Regions from separate parts of the Shewanella sp. MR-4 genome, predicted to be linked through region 3. Evidence: predicted binding sites of a transcription regulator. Region 3 holds the regulator's gene; each other region holds the start of a gene.
What was found. Region 3 encodes sigma-54, which starts transcription at its own class of promoters, with help from an activator protein. Its sites were predicted from a motif close to GTTGGCACGNNNNTNGNNT; they were not measured.
Positions count from the first base shown of each region.

Region 1: a site for sigma-54 is predicted at 6,104-6,122, ahead of SHEWMR4_RS20820 (DUF1328 domain-containing protein). Genes of this name have one in related genera too.
Region 2: a site for sigma-54 is predicted at 1,135-1,153, ahead of SHEWMR4_RS16195 (nitric-oxide reductase large subunit). Genes of this name have one in related genera too.

Region 1 covers NC_008321.1:3,183,751-3,191,307, forward strand. The annotation lists gene SHEWMR4_RS14020 (beta-ketoacyl synthase N-terminal-like domain-containing protein) at 1-2,923, shown strand, start outside; gene pfaD (eicosapentaenoate synthase subunit PfaD) at 3,081-4,733, shown strand; gene SHEWMR4_RS14030 (hypothetical protein) at 5,248-5,667, shown strand; gene SHEWMR4_RS20820 (DUF1328 domain-containing protein) at 6,275-6,451, shown strand; gene SHEWMR4_RS14040 (hypothetical protein) at 6,474-6,668, shown strand; gene SHEWMR4_RS14045 (diacylglycerol kinase family protein) at 6,823-7,557, shown strand, end outside.
Region 2 covers NC_008321.1:3,688,797-3,696,353, reverse strand. The annotation lists gene SHEWMR4_RS16195 (nitric-oxide reductase large subunit) at 1-1,090, opposite strand, end outside; gene SHEWMR4_RS16190 (potassium/proton antiporter) at 1,713-3,437, shown strand; gene SHEWMR4_RS16185 (LpxL/LpxP family Kdo(2)-lipid IV(A) lauroyl/palmitoleoyl acyltransferase) at 3,604-4,530, opposite strand; gene hldE (bifunctional D-glycero-beta-D-manno-heptose-7-phosphate kinase/D-glycero-beta-D-manno-heptose 1-phosphate adenylyltransferase HldE) at 4,633-6,063, shown strand; gene SHEWMR4_RS16175 (hypothetical protein) at 6,060-6,887, shown strand; gene SHEWMR4_RS16170 (TetR family transcriptional regulator) at 7,041-7,520, shown strand.
Region 3 covers NC_008321.1:778,026-785,582, forward strand. The annotation lists gene mgtE (magnesium transporter) at 251-1,615, opposite strand; gene SHEWMR4_RS03495 (HPr family phosphocarrier protein) at 1,827-2,102, opposite strand; gene rapZ (RNase adapter RapZ) at 2,089-2,943, opposite strand; gene ptsN (PTS IIA-like nitrogen regulatory protein PtsN) at 2,940-3,383, opposite strand; gene hpf (ribosome hibernation promoting factor) at 3,386-3,673, opposite strand; gene SHEWMR4_RS03515 (RNA polymerase factor sigma-54) at 3,702-5,177, opposite strand; gene lptB (LPS export ABC transporter ATP-binding protein) at 5,284-6,015, opposite strand; gene lptA (lipopolysaccharide transport periplasmic protein LptA) at 6,012-6,563, opposite strand; gene lptC (LPS export ABC transporter periplasmic protein LptC) at 6,550-7,110, opposite strand; gene kdsC (3-deoxy-manno-octulosonate-8-phosphatase KdsC) at 7,107-7,557, opposite strand, start outside.

The DNA.
Region 1 (7,557 bases), 2.3 Mb from region 3:
CCAATATTCGGCGGCGCCCTTGGCGCAGGATAGGGCATCGCAGGATAGTGCGGCACTATTACAAAACCAGCAACTGTTACAAAACCAGCAATTGGCCCGCGAGGCGCACTTAGCCTTTTTACAGAGCCGTGAGCAAGGGCTCAAACTGGCCGATGCCCTGTTAAAAGCGCAATTGTCCCAGACGACACAAATGGGGTCTGTTGCACCTCATGTTGCCACCAGCGCCAATGTTGCTCCCATCGCAGCGCAGCAAGCGGTATCAGTCCCAGAACTAAAACCAGATCACGCAAATGTCGCTCCCTATACGCCACCCATTCCTGCGGCTAAGCCCTGCATTTGGAACTATCAGGATCTGGTGGAATACGCCGAGGGCGACATTGCCAAGGTCTTTGGCGCCGATTACGCCATTATCGACAGCTACGCACGTCGGGTGCGTCTGCCAACCTCGGATTATCTGCTAGTCTCGCGGGTGACTAAGCTCAACGCGCAAATGAACCGCTATCAGCCGAGCACTATGACCACAGAGTACGACATTCCCGTGGATGCGCCCTTCTTGGTCGATGGCCAAATTCCGTGGGCGGTGGCAGTCGAATCGGGCCAGTGCGACTTAATGCTCATCAGCTACTTAGGTATCGATTTTGAAAACAAAGGCGAGCGCGTCTATCGCCTGCTCGACTGCACCCTTACCTTCCTTGGGGATCTGCCCCGCGGCGGTGACACCCTGCGCTACGATATCTCCATCAACCACTTTGCCCGTAATGGCGATACCCTGCTGTTTTTCTTCTCCTACGAATGCTTCGTGGGCGATAAGCTGATCCTCAAGATGGATGGCGGCTGCGCGGGATTCTTTACCGATAAAGAACTGGCCGATGGCAAAGGGGTGATCCGCACCGAGGCCGAAATTAAGCTGCGCGAGCAAGCACAAATTGCACTGGCCAATGAATATGCCCGAAACGGCAATAAACCACGCTTCACGCCGCTACTTAACTGCGCGCAAACGGCCTTCAGCTACGGCCAAATCCATCGTCTACTGAGCGCCGACATTGGCGGCTGTTTCGGCGGTGAACATGCGGCCCATCAGGCAAAGTTTGGCCTCCAGCCTTCACTGTGCTTCGCCTCGGAAAAATTCCTGATGATCGAGCAAGTTAGCAAGCTCGAAGTACATGGCGGCGCTTGGGGCTTAGGCTTGATTGAAGGTCACAAGCAATTAGCCCCCGACCATTGGTATTTCCCCTGCCATTTCAAGGGCGACCAAGTGATGGCCGGCTCCCTCATGGCCGAAGGTTGTGGTCAGTTATTGCAATTCTTTATGCTGCATATTGGTATGCACCTTGGGGTGACTAACGGTCGTTTCCAACCCCTTGAAAACGCATCGCAAAAAGTGCGCTGCCGCGGTCAAGTATTGCCACAATCTGGCACGCTCACCTATCGGATGGAAGTCATCGAAATTGGCATGAGCCCTCGCCCCTATGCCAAGGCGAATATCGATATTCTGCTCAATGGCAAAGTAGTGGTGGATTTCCAAAACCTCGGGGTGATGATTAAAGAAGAAGCCGATTGCACCCGCTATTCGCAAAGCGATTATTCGCAAGGCAGCTCTTCGCAAAGCAGTTCTTCACAGAGTAATGGTGCCCAAGCAGCAAATATCGCAATCCTCGCGGAACAAGCGCCACTGATGGCGCAAATTCCAGATGTTTCAGCTCCCCTGAATAAAGGCGTTGTACCACTTAAACATGTGAGCGCGCCGATTGCGCCAGCAGGCTCTAAGTACGCCAACCGCGTGCCCGACACCCTGCCGTTTACGCCTTACCATTTGTTTGAGTTTGCCACCGGCGATATTGAAAACTGCTTCGGCTCCGATTTTAGTATTTACCGAGGCTTAATCCCGCCGCGTACGCCCTGCGGCGATCTGCAACTCACCACCCGAGTGGTGGCCATTGAGGGCAAACGTGGCGAACTGAAAAAGCCATCCTCCTGCATTGCCGAATATGAAGTGCCCAGCAACGCGTGGTATTACGCTAAAAACAGCCACCCGAGCGTGATGCCCTACTCTGTGTTGATGGAAATCTCCCTGCAGCCCAATGGCTTTATCTCGGGTTATATGGGCACGACTTTAGGCTTCCCGGGGCAGGAGTTATTCTTCCGCAACCTCGACGGCAATGGCAAATTACTGCGCGAAGTGGATTTACGCGGTAAGACCATAGTCAACGATTCGCGCCTGCTGTCCACCGTGATTGCAGGCAGCAATATCATTCAAAACTTTAGTTTCGAACTGAGCTGCGATGGCGAGCCCTTCTACCGTGGTAATGCGGTTTTCGGTTACTTTAAGGCCGATGCGCTTAAAAACCAGTTGGGGATCGACAACGGTAAAATTACCCAAGCTTGGCATATTGAGCGCGATATCAAAGCCGACAGCCAAATCAATCTGTTAGATAAAAATGGCCGCAGTTTTGTGGCGCAGCAGGGCAAGCCACACTACCGCCTTGCGGGTGGTCAGCTGAACTTTATCGACAAGGCCGAGATAGTAAAAACTGGCGGTAAGAAGGGACTGGGATACTTGTACGCCGAGCGCACCATTGACCCGAGCGATTGGTTCTTCCAGTTCCATTTCCATCAGGATCCTGTAATGCCAGGCTCCCTCGGCGTCGAGGCGATTATCGAATTACTGCAAACCTATGCCATAGACCAAGACCTAGGTGCAGGCTTCAATAATCCGAAATTTGGCCAAATTCTGTCAGAAATCAAATGGAAGTATCGCGGTCAAATTAATCCATTAAACAAACAGATGTCGCTGGATGTGCATATCACCAGCATTGAAGATAAAGACGGAAAACGCATCATCAAGGGCGATGCCAACCTGAGTAAGGATGGCCTGCGCATTTATGAGGTAACCGATATCGCAATCTGCATCGAAGAAGCATAGCGCTAGCGCCTAACTTGCAGCATTAACGACAGTTAGCTTAAGAACAATTAGCTTAAGAACAATTGGTTTCAGAACAATAGACTGCCGCAGTGCAAGGGAATAACCCCACTGCGGCAAACAAATTCAGGTCCCAAACACCTAAAAGTGAATAGCCCAAATGACGAATACCACACTCGATAATAAAAAACTCAGTCCTTGGCCATGGCAGGTTGATGAAGCCGCCATCAGTTTCGATATCGATTCCCTTGGCAAAAAACTTAAAGATCTCAATCAAGCCTGTTACTTAGTCAATCATGCCGAAAAAGGCCTAGGCATAGCCCAAAGTGCCGAGGTTGTGGGTCTTGCAGAAGCTCAACCCAGCAATGGCTTACACAAAAGCAATGGTTTGCATCCTGTGAGCGCCTTCGCCCCCGCCCTTGGCACCCAAAGCTTGGGTGACAGTAACTTTCGCCGTGTGCATGGGGTGAAATACGCCTACTACGCGGGCGCCATGGCCAACGGCATCGCCTCGGAAGAGTTAGTTATCGCCTTAGGTCAGGCGGGCATTTTGTGCTCCTTTGGCGCGGCAGGGTTAATTCCATCGCGCGTTGAAGCCGCGATTAAACGCATTCAAACGGCATTGCCCAATGGCCCCTACGCCTTTAACCTCATTCACAGCCCGAGCGAGCCAGCGCTTGAACGTGGCAGTGTCGAACTCTTCCTCAAGCATCAAGTGCGTACGGTTGAGGCTTCGGCCTTCTTGGGCTTAACACCGCAAATCGTCTATTACCGCGCCGCAGGCCTGAGCCGCGACGCCAACGGCGAGATTGTGATTGGCAATAAAGTGATTGCTAAAATCAGCCGTACCGAGGTAGCGACCAAGTTTATGGAGCCCGCCCCCGTTAAGATGCTGCAACAATTAGTGAACGAAGGGCTTATCAGCGAAGAGCAAATGTTGATGGCACAATCTGTGCCCATGGCCGATGACATTACCGCCGAAGCCGACTCTGGCGGCCACACCGACAATCGCCCTCTGGTCACACTATTACCGACCATTTTGGCGCTAAAAGATACCATTCAAACCAAGTACCAGTACAAAACGCCGATCCGTGTGGGCGCAGGTGGTGGTATCGGCACGCCCGATGCGGCGCTGGCGACCTTCAATATGGGCGCGGCCTATATTGTCACTGGCTCAATCAACCAAGCCTGTGTTGAGGCTGGAGCCAGCGAACATACCCGTAAATTACTCGCCACCACTGAAATGGCCGATGTAACTATGGCGCCCGCCGCCGATATGTTTGAAATGGGCGTTAAGTTACAAGTGGTTAAGCGCGGCACTCTATTCCCAATGCGCGCGAACAAACTCTATGAAATTTACATCCGCTACGACTCAATTGAGGCTATTCCGGCAGAGGAAAGACAAAAGCTGGAAGAGCAAGTGTTTCGCGCGTCATTAGATGAGATTTGGGCTGGCACTGTGGCGCACTTTAATGAACGCGATCCTAAGCAAATTGAGCGCGCGCTGGATAACCCAAAACGCAAAATGGCGCTGATTTTCCGTTGGTATTTGGGTCTTTCGAGCCGCTGGTCGAATACGGGCGAAGTTGGCCGTGAAATGGATTACCAGATTTGGGCAGGCCCCGCCCTCGGCGCCTTTAATGCCTGGGCAAAAGGCAGTTATTTAGATGATTACCGCGAACGCAATGCGGTGGATTTGACGAAACATTTAATGCAAGGCGCGGCCTACCAAGCACGGATTAACCTGTTGTTATCCCAAGGGGTAAGTATTCCAGTCAGCCTGCAACGCTGGAAACCACTGCAGCGTTGCTAATTCGCTTTGCTAAATCGTATCGAGCGGGTTAAGTGAAAACTTAACCCGCTTTTTTACGTTCATTTTTTGGGTTAAGAGCCATTTTTCATCCAGCTTCCGCTCGGCATAATTGCTTTCAATCAATCGAATAAACAATGCCAAAAGCCGATTGGAGTTCCGTTTCCGCTCTGCATTGCCGCTCCAGTGGCACGCCGTAAACCCATCCCTGGGGGCTCAACGGAAAAATCCCTTTTTCCGATGTCCACTGCCGCGACAATGCTCGCCTGCAACACTACCGAATAAATACCACCGGATTTAAAGATGAAGTTCTTATTAACTAGGCGTCTTATGAAATAGTGATGAATTGAATAAAACCACCTGAAATCATTACCATAAGCACTATCTACCCAAAAATATTTTTGCTATGGTAGAAATCAAATTTTAAATCAGTGAGTTGCAAGTTATTTTTGCCAAATAGTCAGAGGTGAAATCATGCGAAAGCTCATAATACAAATTGCTAACTGAATGGTGGAATATGGAAACTATTATTGATCTCGCTAAATTACTTTTCCCTTTAGTCACCTTGCTTGTAGGCTCAGTATTAACTTATGTATTCGCTGTAAAAGCTAAACGGGACGAAGCAGCATTAAAGCATCGAGAAGAACAGTACTCAAAATTACTCGTAAAGCTTCAAGGTTTTGTTGGAGCTACTGCAAATGCTAAAACCAAACGAGAGTTCTTTGAAGAACAATATAAAGGTTGGCTCTATTGTTCTGATGAAGTTGTTGAAGCTATTAATCATATGGTGCAGTTGGTCATAGATAACCATGGCAAAGCACCAGATCCAGAAACTGGTCGGCAAGCTATTGGTAACATTGTAGTTGCAATGCGTAAAGATCTAAAAGGAACAAAACTTACTTATAAATCATTTCGTTATACTGACGTTGTTGGCTAACTCAGTTAACAAGAAGGAAAAACCAGCCATCTATTTTAGAGCAAAAACATATTGTGCTTTTAGTTTACCAACAACCTACTTTCGCAAAATTGCTCAAGTTAGAGTTTTCAAAAGTCGGCAAGATTGAGGATAGAGTATAAAAGTGAGCTAGTCTCTTCAAAAATAACGTTTTTCAGACGTGGCTGCTCAGTCCATAGTATATAAGAGATGTTGGCTACAATTATTTTCAAAATGCTTTATACCACTATAATTAAAGATAAAAATGCTGACAGTTTGTCGCAAAATGTCATTCTTGTTTTTCCCTCGATTTCCTCACTGCAACTCTTACCGAATCGCAGGTAAAAATTGCCTATCTCGCTTATATCAGCCAATACTTCCGCCGATATAAAACTCAAAAATTACACTAATAATCAGCAGATTAACCAAAAATCTCAAAGTTGGCATTAAGCTCGCAATATCCCCTTTGTGAGTTTATTGCGGGATTGAGTGATAACAGGATGTAAGACGTAACCTTGCTTATCCAACTCACCCAGCAACTAGCTCACTCGACGTAAACATGCAGAGTGAAAGAAGACAGAAAAACCGAAATAAGACAAAGGAGGTGGCTATGTTAGGTTGGACCTTAATGTTTCTGGTTGTGGCCATTATCGCCGGACTGTTTGGATTTACGGGGATCGCTGGCGCCGCAGCGGGGATCGCAAAGATTATTTTCTTCCTATTTATTGTATTACTTGTGATTTCCCTGCTGGTCAACGCCCTTAAGGGCAAGGCACCACGCGCTTAAATTGGATAAAAGGAGAATCGATATGAAACCTATGACCATGATTACCACTGCATTTTTAGCCTTATTATTAACCTTTGGACTGTCAGCCTGTAGCGACAACCACGCCGAGGACGCAGGCGAAAAAATCGATGAAGCCATCACAGATACCGGCAATGCGATTGAAGATGCCTGTGAAGAACTGAAAGAAGGCGTTAAAGCGAAAGATACTCGCTGCTAGAACGGATGACGGAAAGTAGATAGTCCCGCAAACGAGTCTATCAGGGGAACCACAGTTCAATTGAGTACCTCCGAACCACTTTATCGTGACAGCTATTGGTCACGATAAAGTGGGTTTCCCTGAGGCTCGCCGCTTATCGATGGAGGAGATGCCAATGCTGAGTAGGATCCACATTAAGTATTTCTACCTGTTCGGAGCGCTGTTATTTGGCTATTTCGCCGTAAGGGGCCACTCCCCTATCCTCACCTTTATTTGGGCATGGAGCAGCCTTTCCCTCGCCCTTGTCGGCTCAGCCTATTGGTTTAATCTCGCCAGTATTTTTAGAAAACGTCAGGATGGATCCATCCCTTGGTATATCCGTTGGGGCTTTATTCCATTTTTATTAGGATGCCGACTCTATAATCTCTGGGCACGGCGCCGCGATAGCGTGCCTTCAATGCAAGCCATTGATAAATATCTATACTTGGGTAGCCGCTTAAGCGCTGCCGATTTACCTAAACTGAATCGTTATGGCATTACCGCCATTTTAGATGTCACCGCCGAATTCGACGGCCTCGATGTGTCCCTGTATGAGGATCATATTGACTATCTGAATATCCCTATTCTTGACCACAGTGTGCCGACTAGCGCCCAATTAAATCAGGCGATTAACTGGTTACATCGCCAAGTACGCGCCCAAAAGCGGGTATTAATCCACTGCGCGCTCGGCCGCGGGCGTTCCGTAATGGTGCTGGCCGCTTATCTTGTGTGCCGCCGCCCCGAACTCAGCTTCGCCGAGGTGCTGCAACAGATTAAAAGCATTCGTAAAACCGCAGGCTTAAATCGCTGGCAACTCAAAGCGCTGGAGCAGATGTACACTCAAGGGGAAATCAAACTGCATAAGCGAGCC
Region 2 (7,557 bases), 1.8 Mb from region 3:
GTTGATATTTCGGCTCATAACCCGATAAGGCGGGAGCAATATATAGCCCTGTGCCTAACCAGGCCGTGGCAATCCAAAATACCGCTAATTGGGTGTGCCAGGTGCGAGTGACAGAGTAGGGCAGTATTTCTGAAATTGGTAAACCGTAAAACTCTTGGCCTTCTACCGCATAGTGGGCAGTGATCCCGCCGAGTAAAATTTGCAGTAAAAACAGACCAATTGCCGTGATGAAGTATTTGCCGACGGCTTTTTGTGAGGCGGTTGGTTTAGTGAAAAACAGCGGATCTTGCTCCGAAGGCTTGGGCAGGCTTTCATGTTTGCCGCTCGCATGGTGCCAGATCAATCCGCCAATCCCCGCAATTAGGGTCACAATACTGAGTATCGACCAGACGATATTATCCGAGGTCGGTGTATTGCCTAACTGGGGATCGAAGGGCCAGTTATTGGTGTAGGTATAGGGGGCATCGGGGCGTTCAGTGATTGCCGCCCAGGCTCCCCAAAAGAGAAACGCATTGAGTTGTTCGCGGCGGGCAAGATCGGGCACTGTGCCCTCTTTCATGGCGTATTGTTCACGAAGATTGCTAAGCTCTGGATCGCTCCCAAACAGGGATAAATAATGCTGCTCGACCCTGTTAATCGCTTCGATACGAGTGCTAGACAAGCGAATAAGCACTGTGCCATCGGCCTGTGGCTCGACGCTGTTATGGCGTAAATCTTCCCTTAATGCCTGCTCAAGCCCTGCCTTTTGTTGGGAGTTTAATTGGGCGAAAGGCGTTTTATATTGCTGCTCTGCGCGAATATCGAGCCAAGCTTCGGCTTCTCTGTGTAACCAGTCGGCGGTCCAATCTGGGGCAACATAAGAGCCATGTCCCCAAACCGACCCCAGTTGATGGCCGCCCATGGAGCGCCAGACCAATTGGCCTTGTTCGATATCATTTTCGCTGTAGATAACCTGACCATTCACATCGGTAAATGCATTGGGTATCGGCGGTTTTTCCCGATAGATTTCACTGCCTATGCTCAGCAGGACAGTGAATGAAGCAATCAGCACAACTAACAGTGCGATAGCGGTGAGTTTTTGTTTGCTCATAAGTCTCCTTGATGCAACGTCATTTTGATACGTTTCACCTGCTATTGCGTAATACGTGCCAAATATTTTTGTTGTTGAAAATAAAGGGAAATATAAGTTTTACTCTATGGCTAATTGTCTTTTTGATACTGAATTTTTATTGTCGATATGACAGTTATTGTCTTTGTGACAGCTTTAGGAGCTTGAATGTCGATAACACAATGGAAAAGGGGATTTTATCTACGCTTTCAAGTTATTACGGCGTTAAATTGGATTTAAGTCAGCTTCGAGTAGATACAGTGTATTTTCATATGGTTATCCTTACTATTTAGGTCGTAAAGCGTAAGTTTGTGTGGAATATTTTTTTTAAATATATTGATAAATAAGGATTTTATCTTTGTTGTGGAGAGAGTTGTGTGTTCGGCTTGTTTTTGTGTTTGTACTGGATTTTATATGAAAATTAGTCGAAACGGCCTATGAGGGAGTATTTCAATGTAGATGTTTGAAATTTAATATTTAAAACTCCATTAATTTGCATTTTTTATGCTAGTATAAAAATACAAAAATTTTCAATTGAGTCATTTTTAATCTAGGTGATTTCTTTATCGTTTAACTAAACACTCTTGTAGTTAAGGAGGCATGTGTGGATGCAGATTCCATCAATAGTTTTTTTCTGATCGGTGCCTTGCTTGCCGCTGTGAGTGTTTTGTTAAGTCCCGTGTCTTCGCGCTTGGGTATCCCTATCTTATTAATTTTCCTCGCTGTAGGGATTTTAGCGGGGGAAGATGGTCCCGGCGGCATTCTGTTTGATGACTACTCAACCGCTTATCTTGTCAGTAACTTAGCCTTAGCCATTATCTTGCTCGATGGCGGTATGCGCACGCGGGTCGCGAGCTTTAGGGTGGCACTGTGGCCAGCATTATCGTTGGCGACCTTCGGAGTCGCTATCACCACCAGTATCACTGGTGTGATGGCCGCATGGTTATTCGATTTGCATTGGCTGCAGGGGTTGCTGGTGGGAGCTATTGTCGGCTCCACCGATGCGGCGGCGGTATTTTCACTATTAAAGGGACGCAGCTTAAACGAGCGTGTTGGCGCGACGCTGGAAATCGAATCGGGCAGCAACGACCCTATGGCGGTATTTTTAACCGTGACCCTGATTGCCATCCTAGGCAATGTGGACGCCGAGCTATCCGCAAGCTTTATGCTGATAAGCTTTATCAAGCAGTTTGGCTTGGGGATTTTCCTCGGCCTCGGTGGCGGCTGGTTGCTGTGGAAGTTGGTGAATTTAAGCAAGCTTGCCGAAGGCTTGTATTCGATTTTAGTGCTCAGTGGCGGCCTGATGATTTACGCCGCGTCGAACAAACTTGGTGGCAGTGGCATTCTGTCAATTTACTTAGTTGGTTTATTCCTTGGCAACAAGCCCACCCGTGGTCGCCATTCAATCTTAAACGTGTTGGATGGCATGACCTGGGTTAGTCAAATCGGTATGTTCCTCGTATTAGGCTTGCTGCTCACACCGTCTGACTTGTTGGACATTTGGCTGCCGGGCTTGGCATTAGCCTTTGGGATGATCCTGTTTGCCAGACCGTTAGCCGTATGGCTCAGCTTGCTACCTTTTAAGAGTTTTAGCAGTCGTGACCGCTGGTTTATCTCTTGGGTCGGGCTTCGCGGCGCCGTGCCGATTATTTTAGCGGTATTCCCTATGATGGCGGGATTACCGGGCGCTCAGTTGTACTTTAACTTGGCGTTTTTTGTGGTGTTAGTGTCGCTGTTAGTGCAAGGGGCGTCACTTACCACTGCGGCGCGTTTAGCCAAGGTCGAATTACCGCCTAAGCCATTACCTATTTCACGCTCTGGGGTCGAAATTTACCCTAGCAGCGAGTGGGAAGTGTTTGTTTATCGGTTGAGTGAAAACAAATGGTGCATTGGCGAGCCGCTTAAACGTCTTTCTATGCCTGATGGCACGCGGATTGCGGCGGTATTTCGCCATAACACACTGTTGCACCCATCGGGCAGCACCTGTCTCGAAGCGGGAGATATTTTGTGCGTGCTAGGACAAGAAAAGAGTCTAGAGGCTTTGAGTAACCTCTTTAGTCAGGCGCCTGAAACCAAGGAAGTACCACGTTTCTTCGGGGACTTCTTTATCGATACCGAGGTTAAGCTGCTGGATCTGGCGCCAATTTATGGTCTGGAGTTAGACGAAGCAACCGGTGATATGACTGTCGCAGATTTAGTGGCGGCAGAATTAGGTTCACATCCGGTACTTGGGGATCAGTTCCTGTGGCAGTCACTGCATTGGGTGGTCGCAGGGCTTTATGAAGGCAAAGTCACCAATGTGGGTATTCGCTTACCAGCTGAGGCGTAATCAGTGCTTAAGCCTGCTATGCTGGGCTTAACAGGAAATGATGCTTAGGGTTTCAAGCCCTCAACAATGCCTTAAACCAACAGATTTAAAATAACAAAATGCCAAGCGATTGCTTGGCATTTTTATTTGCTTTTAAGCACTTATCTCGAACAGACGTAACGATAGCTTATTTATATAAGGACTTGTCCGTTGGATCTGGACGAGTTTTAAAGCGGCGGTGGAGCCACATATATTGGGCGCGATTTCTATCGATAATCCCTTCGATAATTTTGTTACCGCGAATGGCATCGGTCAGTTCATCTTCGCCGGGGAAGTTATCGAGCGGCGGCATAATCTCAATATGGTAACCCTTATCGCCTTCGGTGCGCTCCACGAAGAAGGGCAACACTTTGGCCTTGCCAAGTCTGGCCAGTGTGGTGGCGCCGGTAATGGTTGCTGCATCGGGCACGGCATAAAAGGGAATAAAGACCGCACTCGAACGCCCAAAATCCTGATCGGCGGTATACCAAATCACATCGGGATTACGTAAACAACGTACCATCTGGCGTAGATCGCGTTTAGGTACTAAGGCTTTATTCGAGCGCAGGCGGCCTTTGACCTGCAGGTATTCCATCACCGGATTGTTATGTGGGCGGTATACCCCGACACCGGGTTGAAATTGACCAAAAATACGTGCGCCCATTTCCAGTGGTAAGCAGTGCACTGCAAACAGAATCACCCCATGGCCAGCATTCAAGGTGTCTTGAACGTATTCTTTGCCGGTGATCTGCATATGCTGTTGGATTTTTTCATCGGACCACCACCAGGCATTGATGGTATCGAAAATCGCTTTACCCGTTTCTTCAAAGTTGCGGGTCAGCAGGGCTTCACGCTCCGACTCGGGCATATCGGGGAAACAGAGGGTTAAATTGCAGCGTGCGGTATGGGTTCGACTGCCTGCAATAGCCTTGACTAATCGGCCTATGCCTTTACCTAACTTCATCTGCCACGAGAGAGGCAACACTTGGGTAATCCGCATCACTAACACCCCAAACCACATGGGCCAGTGCTTCGGATGATATAAGGATGATGAAAACTCAGCTTTCTCGACCACAAAAATACTCACTACTTTTGAAAATTACTGCTTATTCTAACTCATATTTTGTCGAAAATTAGGTACAATCACGGTTTAATTTCTGCAATAGATAAGAGCGCTATGAAGGTTTCTCTGCCAGCATTTGAAAAAGCCAAAGTGTTAGTTGTCGGCGATGTGATGTTAGATCGCTACTGGGTTGGGCCGACGGGACGTATCTCGCCCGAAGCGCCAGTGCCCGTGGTGAAGATTAACCAAGTCGAAGACAGACCGGGTGGAGCGGCCAACGTAGCGCTAAATATCGCGACCCTAGGCGGCCAAGTACAATTGGCGGGGTTAGTGGGCGAGGATGATACCGCTAAGGCGTTAACCCTTGGGGTGCAAGCTCTGGGTGTTGAACCACAATGGCTAAAAATTGCCGACAAACCGACCATTACCAAACTGCGGGTACTGTCGCGTAACCAGCAGCTTATTCGCCTCGATTTTGAAGAGTCCTTCGATAAGCAGGATAGTGCGCGTTTACTTAAACAGTCTGAAGCCTTACTCGATTCGGTCGATGTGGTGGTATTGTCGGATTATGCGAAGGGTGCTATCGATAAGCCGCAGGATTTTATTGCGCTGGCTCGCGCTAAAGGCGTGAAAGTGCTTGTCGATCCAAAGGGTTCCGATTTTAGCCGTTACCATGGCGCTTCACTCATCACACCCAATATGAGTGAATTTGAAGCCGTGGTTGGCGCGGTAACCTCTGAGGCGGATCTGCTCGAAAAGGCCCGAGGCTTACTCAATAAACACCAGTTCGACGCTATCTTAGTCACTCGCTCCGAAAAGGGCATGACCTTAGTAACGGCCAATGCCCCTGAGTTACACATTCCTACGGTGGCCCGTGAGGTGTATGACGTAACAGGCGCCGGTGATACTGTGATTTCTGCTCTCGCGACGTCACTCGCGGCGGGCGCTGAACTGCCACAGGCCTGCGCCATTGCAAATACCGCCGCTGGAGTTGTGGTGGGTAAATTGGGCACTTCAACCGTGTCTCGTATCGAGCTGATTGAAGCCTTAGCTCTGCACCACGGTGAGTCGGGTTTTGGGGTGGTGAGTGAAGATCAACTTGCCTATGCCCTAGAGCAAGCCAAATTGCGCGGCGAGCGAGTGGTGATGACCAACGGTTGCTTCGATATTCTGCATGCGGGGCACGTCAGTTATCTTAAACAAGCTAAAGCCTTAGGTGACAGATTGATCGTGGCTGTGAATGATGACGCCTCGGTTAAACGCTTAAAAGGTGAAGGTCGCCCAGTCAATCAGGTGGATAGACGTATGGCGGTGTTAGCGGGATTAGCCGCCGTCGATTGGGTCGTGCCTTTTAGTGAAGACACGCCACAGCGGATCATCGCCAGACTGCTCCCCGATCTCTTAGTGAAAGGCGGCGATTATAAGATTGAAGATATTGCCGGCGGCGCGGAAGTAATCGCCGCTGGCGGTCAAGTTCAAGTGCTGGGCTTTGAAGACGGCATATCAACGACGGCGATTATCCAAAATATCATGGCAAAACAGTGAGTCTCATTGCTCTGACGCTGATCTCTAGCCTGACTTGGGTGCCTATTGGCGACAAGCAGGCGTTAATTTGCCCGTTAGCGCAATTGAGTCAGTGTCTGGCAAGCTTTCCAACTCAGGTCCGTGAACAACTCCCCCGCAGCGAAGCCCTGTTTCAAACCGAGCTCGGGCTTCGCAGTGCCATGGTGTTACCCATAGAGGATAGTCATTTCTCCGGTCTAATCCTGGTAAATGAGCGAGAAACACCAGAATTTCAACTGCTCAATATTGATGGCACTACCTACCAATACGACCTAAAAGAACAGGCTCAGTTGACCCTGTGGCATGAGTTGGGGCACCTTGAAAATCTCGCGTTGCAAGGCAGTTTATTACCTAAAGAATTAACAGCTTACCAGCATGAATGGTTAGCGGATCTCTATCTGATTTGGTGTGTTGCCAAGGCCAAAGGCAATCTTGATTTAGCCTGGCAGCAATATCACAGGCGCAACCTTGCGGCGTTAACAAGTCCGCAGTATATGTCTCACTGGTCCAGCCCTATGATGATACAAGTGTTAAAAAGGTATCAGGTAGGGCAAATCGCCCAATACAGCCAATACCGTGATTTTGTCGCCGACTTTTACCCAAAAATCGTCCAAATCGAACCACAGGTACTGCGTGAATATTCGAGTTTAATGCAGCGCACTTTTGGTGAAACAGTGCTGCAACCCCTGCCAGCATACCTATTTTGGCGTAAGCCGGATCTTGGACGTTACCTCACACCCACATTGACATTATTAATGGGTGAGACAAAAGCACACGACTGGTTAGTACAAAACTCAATGTTGTGAATATGTAAACGGAACCGCTAAATCTCTCTGTTTCAAACTGAACCCTAGCTGAACAAAAGCGAAATACACTTGTTTGGTGTTTCCAAACAGCAGTAATCCCTGGAAGGCTTTGGTAAGCTCTACCCCAGAAAAAGAACAATGGGAGACTTTACTATGGCTAAGCGCTCGCGAGTACAGACTGAGCAGACCATAAATCAGATTATGGATGAAGCGTTAAGACAAATTTTGACTATTGGCTTTGAGACTATGTCTTACACCACGTTATCTGAAGCAACGGGGATTAGCCGCACTGGTATTAGTCATCACTTTCCGCGTAAAAACGACTTCTTAATTCGTTTAGATAGTCGTATTGGCAATTTATTTGTTGCAGCACTCGACTTTTCTAGCCAAGAAGCCTTAGAGGCATCTTGGATGAAAGCGATGCAAGAAGAGCATTACCGCGCAGTGTTACGATTATTCTTCAGCCTCTGTGGTGGCGCGAATAATGAAATCACGCTCTTCAGAGCGGTCAGCACAGCACGTCAGCAAGCCATTGCTGAATTAGGATTGGTCGGCGATCGCACCATCAATCACCTGTTAGGCCGTACTGCGGTTATGCTGCTGTCTAATTTTGATGTTGCCAAAGCCGCATAATCTCAACGAATTACTATCAAAAGGAGCCTTCAGGCTC
Region 3 (7,557 bases):
CGCTCTGTCGAAAGCCTTAAACGCAGTATAAAGCACGTTCAACCCCGCCCTTGGGGAGCCTCACAGGCATCTCACTCCCGTGTTACATTGACTTAAAAGGGAATAACCATTTCTTCGTCAATGCGCCTTGGATTGAGATGCCTGTGAGGCTCTGAACTGATTAGATATTTAATGTGATTGGTATTAAACGACCTATTAAAAATGGCGCCCTATGGCGCCATTTTTGTTGTTCGTTTTAGCCGATTGAGTACTAGTGCATTAAATATAAAGTCGCTAATCCTAAGAAGGCAAACAGGCCAATAACATCGGTGACTGTGGTGAGTACCATACCGCCCGCTAACGCCGGATCTACTTTTAAACGCTTTAAGATCAGCGGAATACTGGCGCCAGCCAGTCCAGCGACTGTCATATTGATGAGCATTGCGCCGCCAATTAGGCTGGCAAGCGCCATATCATCTTTCCAAACTAATACCGCGATAAACACCAAAATCGACCACATGAGGCCGTTCAAAAAGCCAATGGCGAGTTCTTTGCCAATCAGCCAGCGGGCGTTACTCTGGCCAATATGGCCTAAGGCGATCCCGCGGATCACTAGGGCTAAGGTTTGATTGCCCGCGACCCCGCCCATGCTCGGTACAATCGTCATTAAAATCGCAATCGTGGCGAATTGTTCGATTGTGCCTTCAAACATATTGCTGACAGAGGCCGCCAGCAGGGCGGCAAACAGGTTAATCGTCAACCAGAGTGAGCGGCGTAAGGTACTCTTTACCACAGGGGCGAAGGTGTCTTCATCGTCATCCATCCCCGCCATCCCCATCATGGAATGTTCGGCATCTTCACGGATAACATCGACCACGTCATCGATGGTAATACGCCCGAGTAACTTGCCCTCACTATCGACCACGGGCGCCGATACCCAGTCATGGCGCTCGAAAAGTTGCGCCACTTCGCTGTCGGACATGCCCACGGGAATGCTCTCGATATCGGTATCGATAATGCTGCTGATATGAGTATTGGGATCGCAGGTGAGCAGATCCGCAAGCTTTACCCCGCCGAGTACGCGATCGTGCTTATCCACCACGTATAAGGTGTCAGTGGTGTCGGGCAGGTTGCCCCGTTGGCGCAAATAACGCAGTACCACATCGATATTTACATCGGGTCTTAAGGTCACAGTATCTGTGTTCATTAAGCTGCCCGCGGTTTCATCGGGGTAGGAGAGCGCCTGCTCGACCCGCTGGCGGTTTTGCAGACTCATTGACTGCAATACTTGCTTATAGACGGTATCCGGCAAGCTTCGCAGAATATAAGCGAGATCGTCCGTATCCATGCTGGCGGTGGCTTTGGCGACTCGCTCTGGGCTCATAGCGCGGATAAGCGGATCTTTTAACTCTTCACTGAGTTCATCGAGAATATCCCCGAGCTGATCTTGATCGATAAGTTGCCATAACACTTGCCGTGCCTTAGGGGGCGAGGACTCTAGAATCAATGCGATATCTGACGCCGCCATGTTTTGCAGCATTTGCCTGACATGCACAAACATACCGCTATTGAGGGCATGGCTCAGTTGGTCGAGACGTTGTTCGACTTGTAAGCTGTCTGAGGCTTCTACAGGCATGTTTCCTCCAAGGTAGCGACAGTGGATGGGGCGTTTGGCTGTTGAGAACTTAAGCCAAAGGACTTAAGCCAAAGCGCAGCAGTATATTGTAATTGAGCGCACGGGAGGGCGTCGAGTCACAAATGTGTTTTACTGGTATAAGGTGCTGAAATCAAAACCAAACAGGGTACTGAATAACGGTAGGGTGCATTGAGATGAGATGTCGAGGCAATTAGCAGGCTTCGTCGAACTTAGCGTCGATAAGCGCGCAAATGGCATTGAGCGCGGGCTCCGCATCTGGACCTTCGGCAATCAGGGTAATGGTTTTACCCATACCCGTTTCCAGCATGAGTAGCCCTAAAACACTGGCGGCAGAGGCCTGTTTTTCACCTTGGATCAGCGTAATGCTGGCATCAAACTCTGAGGCCAACACCACGAGCTTTGTCGCGGCGCGGGCATGTAAACCGAGTTTATTGCAGATGGTGATTTGGCGCTCAAGCTTTGGCATGGCTTAACTCTCGGTGGCGGGCATTCACTTTGTGTTTACCGTTGCTAAAGCGTTTAGCCAGTTGCTCGGCCACGTAAACTGATCTGTGTTGACCGCCGGTACAGCCGATGGCGATGGTCAGATAGCTGCGGTTATTACGCTCTAAGTGAGGCAACCAAGTCTCGAGTAAATTCTCAATTTGCCAGATGAACTTATTGACAAGCGGCTGGCGATTTAAAAACTCGGCAACGGGTTCATCTAAGCCGGTGAGAGGGCGCAGCTCGGGTTCCCAATGGGGATTGGGTAAAAAGCGCACATCAAACATAAAGTCGGCTTCGGTTGGCATACCATGCTTAAAACCGAAGGACTCGAAGTTGATCACCAGTTCCTTATCGACACTGCCAAGCAGGATTTGCCGCACTTGGTCGCTGAGTTCATAGATATTCAGATTCGAGGTATCTATGTAGTGATCCATCTGTTGTGACAGGGGCTCGAGCAATTTGCCTTCAAGTTTGATGGCTTCTTGCAGTGATACTCGGCTCTTAGATAAGGGATGTAAGCGCCGAGTCTCGCTGTAGCGCTTTAGCAGTACTTTATCGCTGGAATTTAAGAAGAAGCTGGTGAGTTCAGTGCCCTCGGGCAGGCTTGTGAGCTGTTTGACGAGTACCTTGTCTTGCTCCGGCAGATTACGCACGTCGACGCTGATGGCGACGAGATCGTTACTGCCCTTGAGCTGTTCGAGTAAGCTGCCAATCAACGGCAAGGGGAGATTATCGACACAATAATAGCCGAGATCTTCAAGCACTCTAAGTGCGACCGATTTGCCTGAGCCTGAGCGCCCTGACACTATGACCAGTTTCATCCAGTGATTACCTGATAGAGTTCCGTTTCATCATGCGTCTTGCGCAATTGCTTCAATATTTGTTTGTCGCTAAGCTTTTCAGCCATGCAGGACAAAGTGCTTAAGTGCTGTTGACATTGGTCAGCAGGCACCAGCAGAGCAAATAAAATGTCGACAGGTTGTTTATCGATAGCATCAAAGGCTATCGGCTCCTCACATTTCACCAATATGGCTATGGGTTGTGTTATATCGGTTAATCGACCATGTGGGATGGCGATGCCGTTACCTATACCTGTGCTCCCCATCTTTTCGCGCGCCACTAGGCTTTCGAAGATCTCTTGAGATGAGAGGGTGGGGTACTGGGCAGCGGCTAAGTCGCTGATGAGTTCCAGTACCTTTTTCTTACTGCCCGGAGTGGCGCAGGTTGTGCACTCCGGCCGCAGTATGGTACGAAGTTCCATTGCTAGTGTTTTGTTAACTTCTCTTTGTGTTTAATAACCTGACGATCAAGCTTGTCAATCAGGACGTCTATGGCAGCATACATATCTGCATGCTCTGAAGTCGCGAAGACTTCACCACCGGTGAGGTTGATTCTCGCTTCGGCAATTTGTTGCATTTTCTCAACATTGAGCACAACGTGCACATTATTGATCTGTTCGAAATGACGTTCAAGTTTTGAAAACTTTTCCTCAACATATGCCCGTAACGATTCGGTAATCTCGATATGGTGTCCACTCAGGTTTATTTGCATATAAACGTCCTCCGATTTCCACTGTAGGCTATAAACTTTTACGCTGATTGGAAGGGGGAATAAGCATCGCTTCTCGGTACTTCGCAATGGTTCTGCGCGCAACGTTAATTCCCTGTTCTGCCAGAAGTTGCGCCATCTTGCTGTCGCTTAATGGTTTTTTCTGGTTTTCCGCTGCAACCAGTTTCTTAATGAAGGCTCTGATTGCCGTGGATGAGCACTCACCGCCATCATCAGTCCCGACGTGGCTTGAGAAGAAATATTTTAGTTCAAAAAGTCCCTTTGGGGTATGCATGTACTTTTGCGTCGTCACCCGTGAAATGGTGGATTCATGCATCTCGACCGCCTCGGCGATATCGTTCAGGACCATAGGTTTCATGGCTTCTTCACCGTATTCGAAGAAACCCTGTTGATATTGCACTATGCAGTTTGCCACCTTGAGCAGTGTTTCGTTGCGGCTTTCAAGACTTTTGATAAACCATTTAGCCTCTTGCAGATGGCCGCGAATAAATTGGCTATCGGCCTGACTTTTGGTGCTGCGCGCCATGGCTGCATATTGCTGATTAACATTGATTTTTGGCATGCAGTCAGGGTTTAATTCGACCACCCAACGGCCGTTTTTCTTCGATACCGATACATCGGGGATCACATATTCTTCATCGACAGGGGTGATGAGTAAACCGGGGCGAGGGTTTAAGGTTTGGATCAGCGCTATGCTGTCCCTTAAGTCGTCCTCTTTGAGTTTGGTCTTACGCATTAATAATCTAAAGTCGCGGGCAGCGATCAGATCTAAATGATCTTTGATCAGCATGCGGGCGTTTTCGAGGTGTGGGGTGTCCGGCGAAAAATGGGAGAGTTGGATAAGCAGACATTCGCTTAAATCCTTTGCCGCGACACCAACGGGGTCGAAGTGTTGAATACGCTTGAGCACGGCTTCGACTTCATCCAGTTCTATCTCTGGATTGCCCATGGCCTCGAGGATATCTTCAGTACTTTGAGTGAGATATCCCTGATCGTCGATGGCATCAATAATTGCGGTGGCGATGGCTAAATCGGTTTCAGAGAAGGGCGTAAGGTTTTTCTGCCATTCTAAATGTTCGTACAGGCCTTCACTGGTTTCCCCTTGAAAGGGCATATCATCTTCACGGCTAGCACCAGAACCTGAGTTTGGCGATGCGGTAAAGACTTCATCCCAAGTGGTGTCCATGGGCAGTTCTTCGGGCAGGGATTCTTTGGTCAACGACTCGGCAATATCCACGGTGGAATTGTCTTGTTCCTGTGGCTGAGCCGTCGTTTCGCTAAAGTCGGTATCGGCGATATCTTGCTTACGTTCGGTAGGCGCGTCAAATTGCTCCTCTTCCAGCTCGAGAAGAGGATTAGAGTCTAAGGCTTGCTGGATCTCTTGCTGCAGTTCCAATGACGACAATTGCAACAGACGAATGGCCTGTTGAAGTTGTGGCGTCATGGTTAACTGTTGACCCAGTTTGAGCTGGAGTGACGCTTTCATGTTACCGCTGATCCCTACGTTATTATTGTGAATTTAGGCCGCTTGTTATCATATTGATGGCGCTTATTAAGCCAAAATTCAAGGCTAATTGGCTCTGTTTAAGTAACTATAGCCTGAATTGTTCACCTAAGTACACAGCCCTAACTTGCTGATTGTCTAAGATCTCTGCGGGAGTTCCTTCGGCTATCAGATTACCGTGACTGACAATGTAGGCATGTTCACAGACGTCTAAGGTCTCGCGCACATTGTGGTCTGTGATCAGTACCCCAAGGCCTCGGCTCTTGAGTTGTTCGATGATTTTCTTGATGTCGATAACCGAAATCGGGTCGACACCTGCGAAGGGTTCATCGAGCAGAATAAACTTTGGATTGGCCGCTAAGGCGCGGGCAATTTCGACGCGGCGACGTTCACCGCCCGATAACGACATGCCTTGGCTGTCGCGAATATGGGTGATATGGAACTCTTCTAACAGGTGTTCCAGCTCTTCTTCGCGTTGATCGCGATTGAGCTCTTTACGGGTTTGCAGCACCGCCATGATATTGTCGTGCACGGTCAGCTTGCGAAAGATACTGGCTTCCTGTGGCAGGTAACCAATGCCTTTGCGGGCGCGCAGATGCATGGGATCGGCGGTTAAATCATCATCGTCGATAAAGATATGGCCTTTATCGCTTTTCACTAAACCCACGACCATGTAAAAGGTCGTGGTTTTACCCGCACCGTTTGGGCCGAGTAGGCCGACGACTTGACCCGTTTTGACCGTCAGGCTGACATCTTTCACAACCTGACGACTCTTATAACTCTTAGCGAGATTCTGTGCTTTTAAGGTGATTTGGGTCATTGAGAGTCCTGTTTTTTCACAGGTTTGTCCGTGGGCTGATTCTTGAGTTCTTCCTGATAGTTGTCAGGCTGAATAATGGTAATCACGCGATCATCACCGCTACCCGTGCTCTCAGCGATCAGTTTTTGCTGAATAATATTGTAGCGGATGAGATTCCCCGTCACTTGGCTACCCGCTTGGTCTAGGGTGGCTGAGCCGGTTAAGGTCAAGGTGCGAGTCGCCATTTCATAGCGAATTTCTTTGGCGCTGGCAGAAGCTGGACGCCCATCGTCGAGGATCTGGCTGTAGGTCGCAGGATTACCCGTTGCCACTAAAATCTTGCTGTTGTCCCCTTCGGCAGAAAACGCACGTAGTTGATCCGCATGGATTTTAATCGAACCTTGGGTGACTTCTACGGGGCCGAAGAAAATGATCTGATTGTTTTTAATGTCCGCAGTTTGGCTGACGGCCTTAATTTTAACTTCTTGCTGTAAGTCACCGACCTTGGTGAAGGCGCTCATGCTTGTCATCAGCATTAGGCCGGCAAGTAATATGTTATTTTGCTTCATAGGTTCCTACTACCTGACTGGTCAATTTCACTTCCTGCGCGTTAAGGTCGGCATAAAGGCCTTGCCCTTGAATATTAAAATCTTTCCCTGTGACGTAAATGATGCGGTCAGAGGTCATTATCATAGTGTTGAGATCGAGTTCTAAAAAACTGGTGGACAATGTCTGTATGGGTTCACCAGGGCTGATGGCATCGATAATAACATTATTTTCTAATACAACCTTGCCGGTATCTTTGTTGAGTCGACCTTGGTCGGCTCGGATCTGCCATTTTGCTTTACCTTGGTCGGGATAGACAAGATAGACGGGAGCAGTAAAGTCGGTTTGGTTTTTCAGCTCATAGTGTTCCATGTGCTTTGCCGTGACGCGACTGTTAACTTGCCCTTGCTCATTAAATTCAATGCTGCGCAGATCTTCGATAATGTAATCGGGTCTGTCACTGACATTCAAGCTGTCATCCGTATCGCCACCGCGTTTTTGCTGCACTTGCCAATATAGCACCAGTGCAGTGCCAAAAAAGGCGATAATGGCGAGGGTCACACGACTCATATGCTCATCCCATGGGCGGAAGTGAACTTATTTTGGCTCAGTAAGAGCAGATCCGTGAGTTCCCTGAGTGCACCGTGGCCACCATTTAAGTGAGTCACAAAATGGGCATGTTGGCGGACATAGGGATGACCATCGGCAACACAGGCGGCAAGGCCGACCACATTCATCACCGGCAAGTCGACAATATCATCACCGATATAGGCGACTTCTTCTGGGGTGACATTGTAGAGCGACAGCAGCTCTTCATAGGGGACGAATTTATTATCTACGCCCTGATAAATATGGGTTACACCCAGTGCCGTCATGCGGTTTTCGACAATTTTAGACTGGCGGCCAGTGATAACCGCCAGATTAAAACCACTGGTCAATAATGAGCGCACGCCATAACCATCGCGGGTGTGGAAGGCTTTGAGTTCTTCCCCCGAGTTGCTCAAATAAATGCGGCCG